3 regions of the Streptomyces sp. NPDC002088 genome follow, and region 3 is predicted to be linked to each of the others. Evidence: riboswitches for the same ligand, from Rfam matches in the RefSeq annotation. Region 3 holds a riboswitch; each other region holds the start of a gene.
What was found. Region 3 has a riboswitch for S-adenosylmethionine ahead of ABT114_RS28105 (ABC transporter substrate-binding protein). Riboswitches for the same ligand answer to the same signal wherever they lie in the genome.
Positions count from the first base shown of each region.

Region 1: it holds a riboswitch for S-adenosylmethionine, as region 3 does, so the genes downstream of both, thrC (threonine synthase) here and ABT114_RS28105 (ABC transporter substrate-binding protein) in region 3, are expected to answer to the same signal.
Region 2: it holds a riboswitch for S-adenosylmethionine, as region 3 does, so the genes downstream of both, ABT114_RS15610 (aminotransferase class V-fold PLP-dependent enzyme) here and ABT114_RS28105 (ABC transporter substrate-binding protein) in region 3, are expected to answer to the same signal.

Region 1 covers NZ_JBEOXO010000012.1:93,025-97,560, reverse strand. The annotation lists gene ABT114_RS25215 (alpha,alpha-trehalose-phosphate synthase (UDP-forming)) at 1-1,332, opposite strand, end outside; gene ABT114_RS25210 (glucosyl-3-phosphoglycerate synthase) at 1,439-2,410, opposite strand; SAM riboswitch class I at 2,591-2,731, shown strand; gene thrC (threonine synthase) at 2,749-4,035, shown strand; gene ABT114_RS25200 (MoaD/ThiS family protein) at 4,032-4,307, shown strand.
Region 2 covers NZ_JBEOXO010000006.1:270,936-275,471, forward strand. The annotation lists gene ABT114_RS15610 (aminotransferase class V-fold PLP-dependent enzyme) at 4-1,365, opposite strand; SAM riboswitch class IV at 1,527-1,643, opposite strand; gene trpD (anthranilate phosphoribosyltransferase) at 1,717-2,781, opposite strand; gene qcrB (cytochrome bc1 complex cytochrome b subunit) at 2,904-4,536, opposite strand, start outside.
Region 3 covers NZ_JBEOXO010000014.1:151,925-156,460, forward strand. The annotation lists gene ABT114_RS28090 (2-oxoglutarate and iron-dependent oxygenase domain-containing protein) at 1-279, shown strand, start outside; gene ABT114_RS28095 (DUF427 domain-containing protein) at 302-1,117, shown strand; gene ABT114_RS28100 (DUF1684 domain-containing protein) at 1,331-2,152, opposite strand; SAM riboswitch class IV at 2,268-2,377, shown strand; gene ABT114_RS28105 (ABC transporter substrate-binding protein) at 2,635-4,275, shown strand; gene ABT114_RS28110 (ABC transporter permease) at 4,272-4,536, shown strand, end outside.

The sequences.
Region 1 (4,536 bases), on a different contig from region 3:
GGTCGCCGCGGCAGCCAGCCGCTTCGTCCGCTCCGCCCGCTCGTGCACCGGCATCACCAGCGCCTCGTGCAGCGCCCGCGCCGTCCCGACCACGTCGTACGGATTGACGGTGATCGCGTCCTCGCCCAGCTCCTCGTACGCCCCCGCCTCCCGCGACAGCACCAGCACGCACCCCTCGTCGGAGACGACCGGCACCTCCTTCGCGACCAGGTTCATGCCGTCCCGGATGGGGTTCACCAGGGCCACGTCGGCCAGCCGGTACGCGGCCAGCGAGCGCGCGAAGTCGTCCTTGACGTGCAGCACGACCGGCGTCCAGTCCGCCGTCCGGTACTGGGAGTTGATCTCGGCCGCGAGTCGCTGCACCTCGGCGGTGTAGTCGCGGTAGACGGCGAGGTCCTGCCGGGAGGGGTAGGCGAAGGCGACGTGCACGACCCGCTCCCGCCACTCCGGGTGGTCGTCGAGCAGCTGCCGGTACGCCAGCAGGCCCCGCACGATGTTCTTCGACAGCTCGGTCCGGTCGACCCGCACGATCGTCCTGCGGCCCGCACCGATCTCCGCCCGCAGCGCCGCCATCCGCTCGCGGACGTCGGCCTGGTGCGAGCGGGCGCGCAGGAAGTCCGCGTCCGCGCCGAGCCCGTGCACGCCGACCCGGGTCTCCCCGAGCCCGTCGGCGAACCGCGTACAGCACGCGGTGAAGGCCTCCGCCCAGCGGTGGGTGAGGAACCCCAGCCGGTCGGCGCCGAGCATCCCGCGCAGCAGCTGCCCCGCGATGTCCTCCGGCAGCATCCGGAAGTACTCCGCGGGCGCCCATGGCGTGTGCGAGAAGTGGCTGATGCGCAGGTCGGGGCGCAGCTCGCGGAGCAGCCCCGGGACCAGGCACAGGTGGTAGTCCTGCACCAGCACCGCCGCCCCCTCGGACGCCTGCTCGGCCAGTGCCTCGGCGAAGGCGCGGTTGTACGTCTCGTACGACGCCCACTGGCGCCGGAACTCCGCGTCGAAGACCGGCTCCAGCGGTGTCTGGTACAGCATGTGGTGGATGAACCAGAGCACGGAGTTGGCGATGCCGTTGTAGGCGTCGGCGTGCACGTCGGCCGGGATGTCCAGCATCCGTACGCCCGCCTCGCCCACTCCGCGCCGGACCGCCTCGCGGTCGCCCTCGGACAGGGCGGAGCACACCCACAGTGCCCCGGCGTCGGGGCCGATGGCCGACAGGCCCGAGACCAGCCCGCCGCCGCCCCTGCGGGCGTGCAGCGAGCCGTCCTCGCGCACCTCGTACGAAACCGGGCCGCGGTTGGACGCGACCAGCACCTCAGCACCGTGCGTGGAAGCCATACGCCTCAACCTAGCCCGGGTCGGAAACACTCAAACGTACGCAAGGCCCACAACAGTCCGGAAAGATTTGTATACGACAGCGGGATCCCGTTACCGTGTGCATCCGTCACGCCACCTTCCGTGACGCGTACTCCGCGATTTCGGCCATCGGCGGCCGCTCCTCCGTGTCCACGGAGTACGTGCGCGGCTCGAAGCCGTCCTCGCCCCGCTCGAACTGGGTGAGGGAGGGCCGGATCAGGTGCCCGCGGGCCATCCGCAGCTGCGCGGTGCGGTAGATCGCGGCGGCCATGCGGCCCAGCGCCTGCCCGTCCTGGTGCCGGTGCTTGCGCACGCCCACGTCCACCTGGGCGAGGGCGTCGAGGCCCACCAGGTGCAGCGAGTCGACCAGCATGCCCAGTTCCACCCCGTACCCGACCGGGAAGGGGAGCTGTTCCAGCAGCGAGCGGCGGGCCGCGTACTCGCCGCCGAGCGGCTGCACGAAACCGGCCAGCCGAGGCCAGTGCATGTTCAGCAGCGGGCGGGCCATCAGCTCGGTCACCCGGCCGCCCTGGCCGGCGGTCCTGCCGGAGGCGAGCGAATCCAGCTCAGTGCCCAGCGGGCGGTCGTACATGCCCTTGACGAGATCGACGTCCGGGTCGGTGAGCAGCGGGCCCACGATCCCGGAGACGAAGTCGGAGGAGAACTCCTTCAGGTCGGCGTCGATGAAGCAGACGATGTCCCCGCGGGTGACCAGCAGGGATCGCCAGAGCACCTCGCCCTTGCCCGGTACGGCCGGGATGCGGGGCAGGATGTCGTCGCGGTGGACGACCCGGGCGCCCGCGGCGGCGGCCACCTCGGAGGTGCGGTCGGTGGATCCCGAGTCGACGACGACGATCTCGTCGACGAGCGGGACCTGCTGCATGAGGTCGTGACGGATCACGGCGACGATGTCGCCGACGGTCTCCTCCTCGTTGAGCGCGGGCAGGACGACGGAGACCGACTGGCCCCTGGCGCGTTTCGCGGCGAGGATCTGGTGGAGCGGGCGATCGGTCACGGACCAGGAGCGTGTGCTCAGCCAGCGCTCGACTTCTTCCAGCACAGTGGCGGCTCCTTCTACGTTCTCGCGGCGGGAAAGGGGCCCGCCGCGGTAGCGGCTGATGGGCACAGGCATCTCGCGGTTCGGACGACTCTCTCAACTGTCCTGGCCGTCGGTTACAGTCTTGAACAACGCGGGTGACCATCGCATGTCCGGGGTGGCCCGCCGTTCACAACTTCATACCGCTCATCCAGAGGGGCAGAGGGATACGGCCCGATGAAGCCCCGGCAACCCTCCAGTCGGCTCTCGTTCACCGCGAGGCTCCCGGCTCGGGAAGGTGCCAAATCCGTCTCACGGCGAAGTGCGTCGTGAGGAAGATGAGGAGAAAGGGCCTCGCCTCCATGGCTGTGCAGACTGTTGCAAGCACCACGAACTCCGTCGATCTGGGCCCCGCCGCGGCACTTTCCTGCCGCGAGTGCGGCCACCGCGTGCCGCTCGGCCCGGTCTTCGCCTGCGAGGAATGTTTCGGCCCGCTCGAGATCGCGTACGACTTCTCGGCCTATGACGCCGAGGAGCTCCGCAAGCAGATCGAGGCGGGACCCGCGAACATCTGGCGCTACGCACCCCTGCTGCCCGTCCCCGCGGACGTGGCGACCAAGCCCAACATCAACCCCGGTTGGACCAAGCTCGTCAAGGCCGACAACCTGGCGCGCGAGCTCGGTGTCGACGCCGGCAAGCTCTTCGTGAAGGACGACTCCGGCAACCCGACGCACTCCTTCAAGGACCGCGTCGTCGCCCAGGCCATCGAGGCCGCCCGCGCCTTCGAGTTCACCACCCTCTCCTGCTCCTCCACCGGCAACCTGGCCGGTGCCGTCGGCGCCGCCGCCGCCCGGGCCGGCTTCCGCTCCTGCGTGTTCATCCCGCAGGACCTGGAGCAGGGCAAGGTCGTCATGGCCGCCATCTACGGCGGCGAGCTCGTCGGCATCGAGGGCAACTACGACGACGTGAACCGCTTCTGCTCCGAGCTGATCGGCGACCCGGCGGGCGAGGGCTGGGGCTTCGTCAACGTCAACCTGCGGCCGTACTACGCGGAGGGCTCGAAGACCCTCGCGTACGAGATCTGCGAGCAGCTCGGCTGGCAGCTGCCCGACCAGTTGGTCGTCCCCATCGCCTCCGGCTCCCAGCTCACGAAGATCGACAAGGGTCTGCAGGAGCTGATCAAGCTCGGCCTGGTCGAGGACAAGCCGTACAAGATCTTCGGTGCGCAGGCAGAGGGCTGCTCGCCGGTGTCCGTGGCGTACAAGGCCGGCCACGACGTCGTACGCCCCCAGAAGCCGGACACCATCGCCAAGTCCCTCGCCATCGGCAACCCGGCCGACGGGCCGTACGTCCTGGACATCGCGCGCCGCACGGGCGGTGCCGTGGAGGATGTGACGGACGAGCAGATCGTGGACGCGATCAAGCTGCTGGCGCGGACCGAGGGCATCTTCGCCGAGACGGCGGGCGGGGTGACGGTGGGCGTGACGAAGAAGCTCATCGAGGCCGGCCTGCTCGACCCGGCCAAGACCACTGTCGTGCTGAACACCGGCGACGGTCTGAAGACTCTCGACGCGGTGGCCGGTACCGGCCTGACCGCGACGATCCGCCCGAACCTCGACTCCTTCCGAGAGGCTGGCCTCGCATCATGAGCGTCAACGTCCGCATCCCCACCATCCTGCGCACCTACACCGGCGGTAGGGCCGAGGTGAGCGCCGAGGGCGCGACCCTCGCCGAGGTCCTCTCCGACCTGGAGAAGAACCACGCCGGCATCGCGGCCCGCGTCCTCGACGACCAGGGCAAGCTGCGCCGGTTCGTCAACGTGTACGTCAACGACGACGATGTCCGCTTCGAGCAGGGTCTGGAGACGGCGACCCCGGACGGCGCCGGTGTCTCCATCATTCCGGCGGTCGCCGGAGGCTGATCATTACCATCGGTAACCGCGGTTACCGAGTGTTCATCCCGCGGCATTGCCGCTCATGGATACAGTGCCCCCTCCGCGAGAGAAGCGGAGGGGGTAATTCAGTGTGATTGAGCGCGGTACAGTTGGGGAACCCGCTCCCGATTCCAGGGATTGCGGCCCTCGCGACCTGCCGCACGGCCGATGAGAAGTAGCCAAAGTGTGCAGGTCTTTTGCGCCTTTCGCTCCCTAT
Region 2 (4,536 bases), on a different contig from region 3:
CGGTCAGACCGCCGGGACGCAGCGGCCGTCCTCCGTGCGGTACTGCCACTTCGCGCCGTCCGTGACCAGTTCCTTCACCGCGTTCACGAAGCGCTCCACGTGCTCGTCGGGGGTGCCCGCGCCGAAGCTGACCCGGATCGCGTTGAGGGACTTCTCGCCCGGCGCGGCCTCGGGGGTGCCGCACTCGCCCTGGCTCTGGGGGTCGCTGCCCAGGAGGGTGCGGACCAGGGGGTGGGCGCAGAAGAGGCCGTCGCGGACGCCGATGCCGTACTCGGCGGAGAGGGCCGCGGCGAAGTGGGAGCTGTTCCAGCCCTCCACCACGAAGGAGATCACGCCCACGCGCGGGGCGTCGTCGCCGAAGAGGGACAGGATCCTGACCTCGGGGACCTCGGCGAGGCCCGCGCGGACGGTGTCGATCAGGTGCTGTTCGCGGGCGACGAGCGTGTCGAAGCCGGCCTCGGTGAGGGCCTTGCAGGCGGAGGCGATGGAGTAGGCGCCGATGACGTTCGGCGAGCCGGCCTCGTGGCGGGCGGCGCTCTCGTGCCACTCCACGTCCACTCCCCCGTCCTCGCGCCGGGTGACCTTGCGGCTGGCGCCGCCGCCCGCCAGGTACGGCTCGGCCTCACGCAGCCAGTCCGCGCGGCCGGCCAGGACGCCGGAGCCGAACGGGGCGTACAGCTTGTGGCCGGAGAAGGCGACCCAGTCGACGTCGAGGTCCTGGAGCGACACCGGGTGGTGCGGGGCGAGCTGGGCGGCGTCCAGGACGATACGGGCGCCGTGCGCGTGGGCGGCCGCGGCCAGCTCCCGTACGGGCCACAGCTCGCCGGTGACATTCGAGGCGCCGGTGACGCAGACCAGGGCCGGGCCGTAGGGGTCGCGGTCGGCGAGGGCGCGCTCCAGGGTCTCGACGGCCTGACGCGGGGTGCGCGGGGCGTCGAGGTAGGTGACCCGGGCGTCCTTCCAGGGCAGCAGCGAGGCGTGGTGCTCGGTCTCGAAGACGAAGACCTGGCAGTCGGCGGGCAGCGCGGCCGCGAGGAGGTTGAGGGAGTCGGTGGTGGACCGGGTGAAGACGACCTGGTCGCCGGTACGGCAGCCGAGGAACTCCGCCACGGTCCTGCGGGCGTTCTCGAAGAGGTCCGTGGAGAGCTGGGAGAGGTAGCCGGCGCCGCGGTGGACGCTGCCGTAGTACGGGGCGTACGCCGCCACGTCGTCCCAGACGCGCTGGAGGGCGGGGGCGCTGGCCGCGTAGTCGAGCGCGGCGTAGGTGACTTCGCCGCCCGTGACGAGCGGGACGGTGACATCCCGGCCCAGAACGGGCAGCGGGGCACAAAGCGACTGGTCGGCGGCAGCGGTGGAGACGGACATGGTGAACTCCTGTGAGAAGCAAGAGGAATCACCGCGCGAGCAGGTACGGCTCAAGCACGGAGAAAGGTGAAAGGGGTATGCGGAGGCGGGGCTCTACGCCCTATCGCATTCGCTTGCTCACGGAAGGCTCCCTCGACGACCAGGACCCCTGGTTTGCGAGGGGTCCGCGCTTGCCGTAGACCTCACTGCCTACGGCCTGGTCTTCACCCGGGGCACCCCGCCACGGACGGAGGGTTGCCGGACAGTCGGCCGGGGCCTCATGACTGTCACTCATGACCTGAAGAGGAAAGTACGTGAAGTGATCGCGGTCCCGCAACTCGTGTCCGGATTACGGGACCGCACTCACATCCGCTACGCGTTGCTGACGGCCACCCAGCGCTCCAGCGTCCGCTTGGCCGCGCCCGAGTCGATCGCCTCCGCCGCCTTGGCCATGCCGGCGCGGATCTGCTCGGCCAGCGTCCCGGAGCCCGGCTCCAGCGCCACCAGCGCCGCCGCCGAGTTCAGCAGGACGGCGTCCCGAACCGGGCCGGTCTCGCCGTTGAGCAACCGGCGCGCCACGTCCGCGTTGAACGACGCGTCGGCGCCCCGCAGCGCCTCCACCGGCACCAGCTCGATGCCGACGTCCCGCGGGTCGAAGGCCTCCTCGCTCACCTTGCCGTCCCGGACGACCCATACCCGGGAGGTGGACGTCGTGGTGAGCTCGTCGAGGCCGTCGTCGCCGCGGAACACCAGCGAGGAGTTGCCGCGCTCGGCGAAGACGCCCGCGATGATCGGCGCCATGCGCAGATCGGCGACGCCGATCGCCTGGGACTTCACCTTCGCCGGGTTGGTCAGCGGACCCAGGAAGTTGAACACCGTCCGGATGCCCAACTGACCGCGCGCCGCCGCCACATGACGCAGCGCCGGATGGAACTTCACCGCGAAGCAGAAGGTGATCCCGGCCTCCTCGGCGACCTCCGCCACCCGCTTCGGCGTCAGCTCGAGATTGACCCCGAGCTTCTCCAGGACGTCCGAGGCACCCGACGCCGACGACGCGGCCCGGTTGCCGTGCTTGACGACCTTGGCACCGGTGCCGGCGATGACGATCGAGGACATCGTGGAGATGTTCACCGTCTTCGCGCCGTCGCCGCCCGTACCGACGATGTCGACGGTGGCGCCCGGCACCTGGATCACGTTCGCGTGCTCGTACATGGCCCGGACGAGGCCCGTGATCTCCTCGACGGTCTCGCCCTTGGCCCGCAGCGCCACCGCGAACCCGGCGATCTGCGCGTCGGTCGCCTCGCCGCGCATGATCCGGTCCATCGCCCAGGCGGTGTTCTCCGCGCTCTGGTCGCGGCCCTCCAGCAGACCGTTCAGTACCGCGGGCCAGGAACGGCCCGCCGCGGTGTCGCCTCCAGCGGGGGTCACAGCGCTCATCAGCCGCTCCTGGTTCGTAGACACGTACAAGCTGGTTACAGCCTATCCATCCGCCGGGCACGGCGAAGGGCCCCGTCCGAAGACCGGACGGGGCCCTTCTGTGCGCGTGGCGAGCGCAGCGATCAGTGGTGGCCGTGGCCGCTCGTGATCTCCTTGTACTCGTCGACGGTCGGCTTCGGGATCTGGCTGTCCTCGTTGAAGTACGCCTTGCTGACCTTGGCGCGCAACTTCTCGGAACCCTTCACCTTGCGCTCGACACCGTTCTCGTCGACCGTCGGGCCGATCTCGAGCGGCTGGTACTGCTCGTGCGCCGTGATGGTGTGCAGCTGCTCCTGGCTGAGCGGCTCGTGGATCTCGATGAACTCACCGTGCGGCAGGCGCTTGATGGTGCCGGTCTCGCGACCGTGCAGCACCTTGTCCCGGTCCCGGCGCTGGAGGCCGAGGCAGATCCGCTTGGTGATCAGGAACGCGATGACCGGTCCGACGAAGAAGAAGATCCGGACGAACCAGGTGATCGAGTTGATCGACAGGTGGAAGTGCGTGGCCCACAGGTCGTTGCCGCCACCGACGAGCAGACCCAGGTACCAGGTCATCCAGGCCACACCGAGCGCAGTCCGCGTCGGGGCGTTGCGCGGACGGTCCAGGATGTGGTGCTCGCGCTTGTCGCCGGTGATCCAGGCCTCGATGAACGGGTAGACGCCGATCGCGACCAGGACCAGCGGGAAGATCATCAGCGGAACGAACACACCCAGGACGAGGGTGTGACCCCAGAGGTTGATCTCCCAGCCCGGCATGAAGCGGATCAGGCCCTCGGAGAAGCCCATGTACCAGTCGGGCTGGGCGCCGGTCGACACCTGGTCCGGACGGTAGGGGCCCATGGCCCAGATCGGGTTGATCTGGGCGATCGCCGCGATGGCCGCGACGACACCGAAGACCAGGAAGAAGAAGCCTCCGGCCTTGGCCATGTAGACCGGCAGCAGCGGCATGCCGACGACGTTCTTGTTGCTCTTTCCGGGGCCCGCGAACTGCGTGTGCTTGTGGTAGAAGACCAGGATCAGGTGGCCGACCACCAGGCCGAGCATGATGCCCGGCAGCAGCAGGATGTGGATCGAGTAGAAGCGGGCCACGAAGTCGCCGCCCGGGAACTCGCCGCCGAAGAGGAAGAACGACAGGTACGTGCCGACGATCGGCACGGACAGGATCGCGCCCTCCATGAAGCGGACACCGGTGCCGGAGAGCAGGTCGTCCGGGAGCGAGTAACCGGTGAAGCCGGTGAACATGCCCAGGACGAACAGCAGGAAGCCGAACAGCCAGTTGATCTCACGCGGCTTGCGGAACGCGCCGGTGAAGAACACGCGCATCATGTGCACGAACATGCCGGCGAGGAAGATCAGCGCCGCCCAGTGGTGGATCTGCCGGATGAGCAGACCACCGCGCACGTCGAAGGAGATGTGCAGGGTCGAGCTGAACGCCTCCGACATCAGCTGTCCCTGCAGCGGGACGTAGCTGCCGTGGTACTCCACCTCGTTCATCGACGGGTGGAAGAACAGCGTCAGATACACACCCGTGAGGATGATGATGATGAAGGTGTAGAGGCAGACCTCGCCCAACATGAACGACCAGTGGTCGGGGAAGATCTTGCGCATGTTGGACTTGGCCAGGGAGTAGATCCCGAGCCGTCCGTCGGCCCAGTCGGCGATCTTCTCGCCGGCCGGTGCCTTCCCGCGAGAGCGGGACTCGGTGCTGGTCGTAGTG
Region 3 (4,536 bases):
AACTGGACGGAAGGGCGGCTGCGCCCCGGACGGCACCGCGTGGTGGCCGGCGGCTCGGTCACGCGCCGTTCCTCCGCGGTGTTCGTCCACCCGAGCCTGGACACGGTCGTGGAACCGTTGCCGGCCTTCGCCGACCCGGACGGCTCCGACTTCGAACCGGTCTCGGTGTGGGAGCGGGCCAGCGGCAACGTCGAGGAGTACCTGCGGGTGTTCGGCCGCCCCGAGCAACTCGAGGCCTGGCGGGAGAACCGCCCCTACGTCGCCGAAGTCACCGCGTGAACCAGCCGAAGGAGAGCCGCTCATGACCACATTCCCCACCGCGCAAGCCGTGCGGACCACCCCCGAGGGGCTCCTGTGGGAGCCGAGCGAGCGCTGGGTACGCGGCCGCAAGGGTGAGGTGACGGTCGTCGACAGCCGCCACCCCGTCCTCGTCTGGGAGCCGGGTGTTCCCGTACCGCTGTACGCGTTCCCGCGTGCGGAGGTACGCGAGGAGCTCCTCCGTCCCGCGAAGAACCCACCGACCGGCACGCACACCGGCTCGCAGATCTTCTACGACGTCGAAGTCGACGGCGAGTCGCTGGAGAACGCCGCCTGGACCTACCCGGCCGACGACCTGGCCGGCCACATCGCCTTCGAGTGGTTCCGGCGCGTCGGGCGGGGCCTGGACCACTGGTACGAGGAGGAGGAAGAGATCTTCATCCACCCCCGTGACCCGCACAAGCGGGTGGACGCCCTCCCCAGCAGCCGTCACCTCGTGATCCAGATCGACGGCACGCTCGTCGCGGACACCCACCGGCCGGTCCTGCTCTTCGAGACCGGCCTGCCCACCCGCTACTACATCCCGCGCGAGGACGTCCGCCTCGACCTGCTCGAAGCCACCGACCATCACACCGGCTGCCCGTACAAGGGCACCGCCGAGTACTGGTCGTGGCGCGGTGAGGCCGACGTCCCGCCCAACCTCGTCTGGAGTTACCCGGACCCGCTGCCCGCGGTCGGCGCCATCCAGGGGCTCCTCGCCTTCTACAACGAGACGGTCGACATCACCCTCGACGGCGAACGGGTGGAGCGCCCCGTCACCCACTTCACCAGGACGCTCTCGGAGCAACAGCGCACATGACGTTCACAGCGACGCGCTCGAACCGCTGGAGGTCTTCCGGGACGGCCCGACCACCTCACGCACGGGCGCATCGGCTGGGCGGCTCGCTGTCTTCGCGGCCCCGGAGTAGTGACCGTCCCGGTCGACGGCCGGCTCAGCGCCCACGGCGGCATCCTGCCCCCGCCAACGGCCACGGACGACGGCGATGACGGGGGCCAGGAGACGCGCGTCCCGTCAGAGTCGTCCGCCGCGCTCCAGCGGGATCCTCTCGCCCGTCTCGATCGCGACCGGCAGCCGGTTCTCGGTCGGAGGAAGCGGGCAGGTGGCCAGATCCGTGTAGGCGCAGGGCAGGTTGGCGGCGCGGTTGAAGTCGATCGTCACCCTGCCCTCGGCGTCGGGGGCTGGGAGCTGGAGGGAGCGGTTCGCCGCGTAAGTGGTCACGCCGGAGGTCTTGTCGGTGAACAGCACCATGAGGGCGCCGGGCGTCCTGCCGTTGAAGGCGGTGAGCCGGTGCGGTGTGCCGTCCAGTTCGAACTCGACCTGGCCGGGGGAGTCGTAGACATGCTCCAGACCCTCGACGGCGGCACCGACGGTCACCGGGCGCGGGGAGTCGAAGGGCAGGAAGCGGCCGGAGAGGACCCAGCGCGGGTCGGGCTCGTAGGCCGGCGTGCCTGTGAAGGCCGTACGCAGCGGGTTGCCAGGGTGGCGGGGCCGCACGATGTCGTGCCCGCCGCGCTTGGCAACCTCGATCACCGCGTCGCCCCAGCCGATGTACACACTGCTGCGCTCGGCAAGGACACCGAAGTCGTGGCGGCCGTGGACCACTTGCTCGTCGACGGTGATCTCCTCGCCCTCGTCGAGTTCGACCACGACCCCGTCGGCGGTGCTCGACCAGGCTCCGGGCGCGTCCTCGAACCGGGTGGGCTCCTCGCTCAGCCAGCGGAGGCTGGTGATCGCGAGGAACCCGTGCGGGCCGGACAGCACCGCTTCCTTCTGCCGGTGCCACTCCTCCCACTCCTGCACGAAGCTCACCCGGTCGACGTCTTGGACGGTCATATCGGCTCCTTCTCGCAGCACTGGTCGTTCTTCGTGCAACCACCGGGCCTGCGCAGGTCATCCCGCCAGAGGGAACTCTTGACGCCGAGAGAATTGTCGATCTACGGTGAGCGCGAGCTACGAGTTCCGGTGATCAAGCCCTGGCTGGCCGGACGGCAACCCTCGACGCAGTGGGGTGCCCCAGGTGAAAGCTCGGCGGATTTCCCTGTTCTGCAAGTGCGTTTCCTTCGGCCCGAGGGCCGACGACACTCCCAGGAGGACGACGTGGCACGTGGCCTCGTGCTGTGCTCCCGACGTCATGTGGATCTGCTGCTGGTCTGCAGCTGTCTCTGTCAGAACTGACTGAGCCGTCGGCGGCAAACGCGCCGACGCTTCACCAACTCCCTTTTCCTGCGCCTTCACGCGACGACGCGCGCCGTCCGGCAGATACAGCCCGGCGCGGCTCCTTCGCGTACCCACCCATGCGGAAGCAGAGACCAGCCATGGCACAACACATCACGCCCAGACCGCTCCGATCCGGCCTCGGCGTCCTTTCCCTCAGCGCGGCGTTCCTCGTGGCCCTGACCGGCTGCACCAGCACCAAGGACGGCAGTGACGCGGCCCCCACCGAGGCGCTCACCATCGGCACGACGGACCAGGTGACCAGCCTGGACCCGGCAGGCGCCTGGGACGCGGGCTCCGGCACCATCGAGAGCGAGGTCTACTCGACCCTGCTCAGCGTGAAGAACGGCTCCACGGAGGCCTCCCCGGACCTGGCCACCGGGATCAGGCTGACCGGGCCCAAGGAGTACACGGTCACCCTCAAGAAGGGTCTGAAGTTCGCCAACGGGCATCAACTGACGTCCTCCGACGTCAAGTTCAGCTTCGACCGCACGCTGAAGATCGCCGACGAGAACGGCCCGTCGTCTCTGCTGTACAACCTTGCCTCGGTCGCCGCCCCGACGCCGACCACCGTCGTCTTCACCCTCAAGTCGGCCAACGACACGCTGTTCCCACAGGTGTTGTCCACGGCGGCCGGCTACGTCGTCGACGAGCAGGTCTACCCGGCGGACAAGATCCTCGACGACAAGTCGATCGTCGCGGGCAAGCCCTGGAACGGCCCTTACGGCGTTACCAGTTACGACAAGAACTCGCTGGTCTCCTTCACCGCCAACAGTGCCTACCAGGGCCAACAGGGCACCCCGAAGACCAAGAACGTCCAGCTCAAGTACTACACCACCGCCAGCAACCTGAAGCTCGACGTCCAGCAGGGCACCATCGACGCCGTCTACCGCACGCTCGCGACCGCCGACCTCGACGACCTGGCCAAGAAGAAGGGCGTCAAGGTCCACACCGGCTCCGGCAACGGCATCCGCTACATCGTCTTCGACTTCCAGACCCAGCCGTACGGCACCAAGACCAAGAACGCCGACAAGGCGAAGGCGCTGGCGGTCCGTCAGGCGGTCGCCGACTCCGTCGACCGGGCCCAACTCGCCCAGCAGGTCTACAAGAACAGCTACCAGCCGCTCTACAGCTCCGTGCCCGACGGCCTGACCGGAGCCGCGCCCTCCTTCAAGTCGCTCTACGGCGACAAGAAGGGCGGCCCCGACAAGGCGGCGGCCGCGGCGAGGCTGAAGGCGGCGAAGGTGAGCACCCCGGTCACCCTCAACCTGCAGTACAACAGCGACCACTACGGCTCGTCCTCGGCGGACGAGTACGCGCTGATCAAGACCCAGCTGGAGGCCACCGGCCTGTTCAAGGTGAACCTGCAGTCCACCGAGTGGACCCAGTACGGCAAGGACCGCATCAAGCACCTGTACCCGCTCTACCAACTCGGCTGGTACGCCGACTACCTCGACGCCGACAACTACCTCTCGCCCTTCTACTCGGCCAACAGCTGGGTCGCCAACGACTACTCCGACCCCGCCGTACGCGAGCTGATCAAGAAGGAGGAGACGGAGACCGACGCTGCCAAGCGGACCGAACTGCTGAAGCAGGCGCAGGACAAGGCCGCTGCGCAGGTGCCGCTGCTGCCGCTGCTCCAGGGGTCCACAGCGATCGTCACCCGTACCGACGTCAGCGGGGTGCCGGACGCGCTGACCAGCGCGTACACGTTCCGCTGGGCGGGGCTCTCGAAGAAGTGAGCGCCCTGCCCCAGGAGACGGCCCCCGGCGTCGTCGGCAGCCCCGCCGACGCCGCCGCCGGGCACGGACTCGCCCGCTACCTGGTGATCCGTTTCCTCCTCATCATCCCCACCGTGTTCATCCTGGTCAGCCTGGTCTTCTTCCTGATGCGCGCCACGGGCGACCCGATCAGCGCTGCCTTCGGCGACCGGCTCACCCCGGACCAGCTCCAGGCCAAGCTCCACCAGGCCGGCTACGACCGGCCGTTGCTCACCCAGTACC